2 regions of the Paenibacillus sp. FSL H7-0942 genome follow, and region 2 is predicted to be linked to the other one. Evidence: riboswitches for the same ligand, from Rfam matches in the RefSeq annotation. Region 2 holds a riboswitch; the other holds the start of a gene.
What was found. A riboswitch is a leader RNA that binds a small molecule or an ion and turns the genes downstream of it on or off. The one in region 2 is predicted to bind S-adenosylmethionine.
Positions count from the first base shown of each region.

Region 1: another riboswitch for S-adenosylmethionine. It lies ahead of metA (homoserine O-succinyltransferase); the one in region 2 lies ahead of MHI48_RS25225 (methionine ABC transporter ATP-binding protein).

Region 1 covers NZ_CP150279.1:2,004,719-2,008,012, forward strand. The annotation lists gene corA (magnesium/cobalt transporter CorA) at 1-638, opposite strand, end outside; SAM riboswitch class I at 1,090-1,213, shown strand; gene metA (homoserine O-succinyltransferase) at 1,450-2,367, shown strand; gene MHI48_RS09155 (PLP-dependent transferase) at 2,392-3,294, shown strand, end outside.
Region 2 covers NZ_CP150279.1:5,730,968-5,734,261, reverse strand. The annotation lists gene MHI48_RS25235 (heme A synthase) at 1-207, shown strand, start outside; gene MHI48_RS25230 (Cthe_2314 family HEPN domain-containing protein) at 371-1,087, shown strand; SAM riboswitch class I at 1,217-1,360, shown strand; gene MHI48_RS25225 (methionine ABC transporter ATP-binding protein) at 1,486-2,520, shown strand; gene MHI48_RS25220 (methionine ABC transporter permease) at 2,521-3,180, shown strand; gene MHI48_RS25215 (MetQ/NlpA family ABC transporter substrate-binding protein) at 3,255-3,294, shown strand, end outside.

The DNA.
Region 1 (3,294 bases), 3.3 Mb from region 2:
TCACTGAAATACTTTTGCAGTTGATCATCGATGAGACGCAGATCTTTTTTATTCAAGGTGTTAATGACCTCTTTCTGAGGTCCAAGGACTTTTTTCAGCCACAGAATCTCACTGCGTAGCCCGATAATTTCATTCAGATGTGACTTTTTGGTGTGCATCAGAATGTCTTCCTCAAGCTTCTCGATCCGTGCTTCAATTCGGTCACCTACGGTGAAATAATTATCAACAATCAAGTCAACCAGCAAATACAGCAGACGATCCGGTGTACTGATTTCCTGTTCCCACAGGATGGGTTTCAGTGTGCGCAATTCGCTGACCTTGTGCTTGGTAACACTAATAATGAAATGTCTGCCGAGGAATAAGTTGACCGCACGTAGAAATATCTCTTCATCATCAAAACGGATGCTATTAATCACAATAAAATAATGGTTCTCATAAATTTCAATCTTCGGACGTTGTTCTTCGTCACTAAGACAGTCTTCCACAGCCAGATCATGCATCAAGAACAGCGGCTGAAGTACCGCCAAATCGTCTATGTCTGCATCAATCCAGTAAAATCCTTCCGCTGGTGGAGTCAGCGCCTGCTGAATGTCGTCCACCGGAATAAATACACCGTTGTTTACCAACCGGATTTTCATCGTTAATCTACTCCTTCTGCACCCGCCAACTTGGCGGATATTATCATTATGGGCGCAAAAAGAACAAATCAGCCGGTCGGCAGCGGAGCCTGGAGATCAGGGCTGCGTTCACTATATAATCAAACGGAAGTCACGTCCCGCTGCCGGCATGCTGATGTTAATTCTTTATGCAGTTTGTCGGAATTCGGCTGCCAGTCAGGCCTCGGGTCGCCATCCATTTAATATGTCACCTCTCACATAAGGGTTTATAACACCTTGTTTAGTATACCGCTGGTACAAGGTGCTTTCAAGCGCAAAAATGTGTCTATTTCGCGCCCTGAGGCAGTGTATGACAACGGATGATGAACGGTTCCGATCTGGGAAGCAGACATCGAACTGCAACTTGACGTGAGGGCATTAATGTAATAAAGTAGACGGTGAACCAGATTTAATTACAATCTAATACAGCGAAATCTTATCAAGAGTAGGTGGAGGGACTGGCCCGATGAAACCCGGCAACCGGCGGTATACCGCACGGTGCTAATTCTTGCAGCGACTAAGTGTCAGGTGGCACTGTTGTAACTGAGAGATGAGAGAGGCGCATATCTATTTTACATATGACCTTTCTCGAAATCCGAGGAAGGTCTTTGTCATATGCCCCGACTTCTCAGCAGTGATTTTCGCTAAGGAACTTGAGGTTGTTTGTAACGTTGGATGAAAGAGCAATTCAATGTTTTTACAAGCTCAAGGCAGTCTATAACTGTATTGATGTGAAGACATCAAGCCAAGGGTGGCTGCATCTATCTATGCACAAGGAGGAGTTAGACTTACTATGCCAATCAAAATACCCGATACTCTACCAGCAAAAGAAGTACTTGAAGGAGAGAATATCTTCGTCATGGATGAAACTTCTGCATATCAGCAGGATATTCGTCCACTCCGTATCGCTATATTAAACCTGATGCCCACAAAGGAAACGACCGAAACACAATTGCTTCGTCTGGTGGGAAACACGCCTATTCAGGTGGATGTCGTTCTCGTACATCCCAAATCCCATACGTCGAAGAATACGTCTCAGGAGTATTTGGATCTGTTCTATAAAACCTTCGATGAGATTGAGCACCGCCGTTTCGATGGAATGATTATTACGGGTGCCCCGGTGGAACAGATGGATTTCGAAGACGTGAACTATTGGAATGAAATCCAGGAGATCTTCGAATGGACTAAAACCAATGTGACTTCAACCCTCCACATATGTTGGGCTTCCCAGGCAGGTTTATACCATCATTTTGACGTACCCAAGGTTGCACTTGATGAAAAGTGTTTTGGCGTTTTCCCACATACCATCAATAAACCACATGTTCCATTGTTGCGTGGATTCGATGAAGTATTCAACGTTCCACATTCCCGTCATACGGAAGTGAGACGCGAAGATATTGAAAAGAATGAGAATTTAGAGATTTTGGCTGAATCTGAGGAAGCGGGGATCTTCCTGGTTGCTACCAAAGACGGCAAACAGATTTTTGCCACAGGACATGCCGAGTATGACCCGTTCTCATTAAAGTGGGAGTATGACCGGGATGCAGCCAAAGGTTTGGATATCGCATTGCCTAGGCATTATTATCCGAATGACGACCCTTCTCGTGTGCCACCAGCTACTTGGCGCGCTCATGCCAACTTATTATTCTCTAACTGGCTCAATTACTATGTGTATCAAGAAACACCTTACGATATTGGCCCGCAAATCTAATCGAGATTACAGGAGGATGCAGCAATGGAAGACAACAACAAGTTGAAAATCGAAAGCCGCTTAGCACAAATTGGGTCCATTAATGAACCGGTAACAGGCGCCATTAACTTTCCGATCTATCAATCCACTGCGTTTCGCCACCCGAAGCTTGGACAAAGCACGGGGTTTGATTATATTCGTACGACTAATCCAACCCGTAAAGTATTGGAAGAAGCCGCCGCAGCGCTGGAGTCCGGTGATGCAGGGTTTGCCTGTAGCTCGGGAATGGCCGCGCTGCAAACGATCTTCGCCATGTTTGGTCAAGGGGATCATCTGATTGTATCGCTGGATCTGTATGGTGGAACCTATCGTCTGCTGGAACGTATTCTGTCCCGTTTCGGCGTAACTGCAAGTTATGTGGACACGAATGACCTGGCAGCACTGGAGAAGGTTCGTCAACCGAATACAAAAGCTGTATTTATTGAGACACCAACCAACCCACTGATGATGATCACCGATGTGGAAGCCGTTGCTTCCTGGGCGAAAAGTTACAACCTGTTGACCATTGTTGACAACACGTTGTTGACTCCATTTTTCCAACGTCCGATTGAACTGGGTGCCGATATCATCATTCATAGCGCTACCAAATATCTGGGCGGACATAATGATGTGCTCGCCGGACTAATTATTACCAAAGGTGAGGCGTTATCTGCTGAGATGGCGTTCCTGCATAATTCCATTGGAGCGGTATTATCTCCAAGTGACTCCTACCAGTTGATGAAAGGTATGAAAACGCTGGCTCTTCGCATGGAGCGTCATGAGCACAATGCACTTACTATTGCTAAATACTTGCTTGAGCACCCAGCGGTGGTTGAAGTGTATCATCCAGGTCTATCTGATCATCCGGGGTATGAGATACAGAACAAACAATCCACGGGTAACACAGGT
Region 2 (3,294 bases):
GAAATGCGTACTCTGGGTGTGGTATCCGTTGTTCTTATTCTGATGCAAGTAGTCATTGGTATTTTCATGATGGTGACAATGAACCGTCCGGAAGTATACATGTTCGTAGCTCTTGCTCATATGCTGGATATCGCCATATTGTTCGGAGTCTTAACGTATATGAGTTTCCTGGTGTACAAGCTACATCGCCCGGCTAATCGTTTTTAAATATGAAAGTCCACCATCCAGTGATGTACATCATTGGACAGGTGGACTTTGTTTGATGTCAGAGGGATCAGGGCAACCTATGGCAAGCAGCAATTACACGGAATGAATGATGTTTCGTTTACGGTGATGAATTCTTGTTGATTTGGAAAAGAGGAGGTTAGATATGCTGCGAACGTTGTTGGGGGAAAAGCCACGTATAAACGAAGGTAAATTGAAGGCAGCGATGGACGCAATGGCGCATACGCTTGAGCTATTTCAACGACAAATGCATGTGGACCATGATCCCACGCATGACTATCGGAAACTGTATGTGTGGACTCAGGGACTCATCTCCTCACTGGATGAACTGGAGCAAAGCTGTTTCGCTGCTGCTCATTTTCGCAAAAAGGTCGTTGCAGGTTCAACGGATGATATGACGGCGACTGAAAAAGCCGAGTATGCACGTTATGTGTATTTCTACAAAGATGGCTTTATCCGCTGCTTTGCCATTCTGGATAAAGTCGGCACAGTATTAAATGAAATATTCCAGCTGAATACTTCCAATACCAAAGCGCATTTTTCTTATTTTACTGTGTTAAGGCAGTTCGACTATGCAAGGGAGCATCATGATCTTGCATTGCAATTAATACAGATCAAGGACTCTTATCGTGAGCCGATGAGCAAGTTGCGCAAGCGACGTAATATGGAAATTCACTACATGAACTCAGAAATGCACGATGACCTGTGGCAGTTACACCAGACCTTGCAAGGTAAAGTGAAATTGGAGGATCTGAATCAGCATGTGCAGGAAATGCGTCAGGGCGTGGATATGGTCTGTGAAACGTTAACAGCCTCTTATAGTTATATCAATAAAATATGGAAAAGAAATAATTCCCTTTGACAAATCGGAATACTTGGAATATACTGAGTTTCAATCGAATGTTACACGGATATAACTGATATTTCGGAAGTTACGTTCACATTATAAAGCATAAACTACATGAACTTATAAAATCCTACAACAACATATTTCTTATCGAGAGCGGCGGAGGGACAGGCCCGATGAAGCCCGGCAACCGATTTGTAACGACATGATACATGTATCATTCGCGTTATAGATGTTAGGTGCTAATTCCTACAAAATGGTGCAAGACACGATTTTGGCAGATGAGAAGGTATATTCTTTCACGTGAAGAGCCCTCTTTGTATCTGCAAAGGGCTCTTTTTTTGTACTTAAGGGGAGTTTTCCTTTAGATCGGGTAAAGATACATGTAGGTGGTTGGAAAGGGGCAAGTGCGATTGATTGAATTAAAAGGTTTAACGAAAACGTACGGCAAAGGGGCAAAATCTACAACAGCGTTATCCGAGCTGAATTTGAGCATCCAAAAGGGTGAAATCTACGGTGTGATTGGCCATTCCGGAGCGGGCAAAAGCACATTGATTCGCTGCATTAATTTGCTGGAACGGCCTACGGAGGGTGAGGTATGGGTCGACGGAATCAACCTGACTGAACTGAGCAAAACCGAATTGCAGCAACAGAGACGTAAGATCGGGATGATTTTTCAACACTTTAATCTGTTATCTTCGGCAACGGTATATGACAATGTAGCTTTTCCACTAAAGCTTGTGAATACACCCAAGGATGCCATTGATCGCAAAGTGAAGGAAATGCTTGCACTGGTTGGTCTGGAGCACCACAGCAGCAAATATCCGGCTCAATTATCGGGTGGCCAGAAACAACGTGTAGGGATTGCGAGAGCACTTGCAAGTGATCCAAATGTACTTCTCTGTGATGAGGCTACTTCGGCACTTGATCCGCAGACGACAAATTCAATCCTGAAGTTATTACTCGACATTAATGAAAAGTACAACCTAACGATTGTGCTGATCACACATGAGATGCATGTCATTCAGAACATCTGTGACAAGGTGGCTGTCATTCATCAAGGTGGCATTGTGGAACAAGGACCTGTAACAGACGTGTTCCTGAAGCCGCAGCATGCGATCACGCGGGACTTCATGATGCGTGACCATGAAGCTGGGCTTGCTCTGGAAGAGACCGCTCTGGCAAATGCAGGCGTTGAATTGCAGGCAGGTGCTGCTTCCAAACTTGTGAAGATATCCTTTCTGGGTAACAAAACGTATGAAGCGATTTTGTCTAGAACGGTACGTAAGACAGGCGTGGATTTTGCCATCCTGCAAGGTACAATCTCTACGATCAAACAGGTTCCTTATGGGCAGCTGACCGTTCGGTTCGAGGGTGATTCAAAAATGATTGATCGGACGATATCAGAATTAACCGCTGAGGGACTTGATGTGGAGGTGCTTCGTTAGATGGATTTTTCAACAGTTCGCTGGGAAGAGGTTGGTAAAGCCTCCATTGAGACACTGCAAATTTTGGGTGTATCAGGCTTGTTTACCGTTATCTTAGGTTTACCGCTCGGAGTACTGCTGTTCATGACAGCCCGATCTGCTTCGATTAAGTCACGGGCAGTGTACACTATACTATCCCTGATTGTGAATATTTTGCGCTCAGTCCCATTTATCATATTGATTGTTGCTCTTATTCCATTCACTCGTATACTCGTCGGTACAGCTACGGGGGTGCTCGGCGTTATACCTCCTTTGGTGATTTCAGCAGCTCCTTATTTTGCTCGTTTGGTGGAGACGACGTTGCGAGAAGTTGATCGTGGTGTCATTGAAGCGGCACAGTCGATGGGTGCATCGACCGGACAGATTGTAAGACGGGTGTTACTGCCTGAGGCACTGCCTGGACTGCTTGCTGGTATAACGATCACCATTGTTACGCTCGTCTCCTATACGGCGATGGCGGGCATGGTTGGCGGTGGAGGTCTGGGAACACTGGCAATCAACTATGGATACTTCCGTTATCAAAATGAAATTATGATCATATCCGTAGTGTCGATGATCATTCTAGTGCAAATTCTCCAGATGGCTGGAGATCGCTTGGTTACATTTTTCACCAGGAAATAACACATAGATAACATGATGGATATGCATTAATGCAGATGCCACATGACAAAATGATTAGAGAAGGGGTTTTACACATGAAAAAATGGTCTTTTGCTCTACTTAGTCTTATGTTGA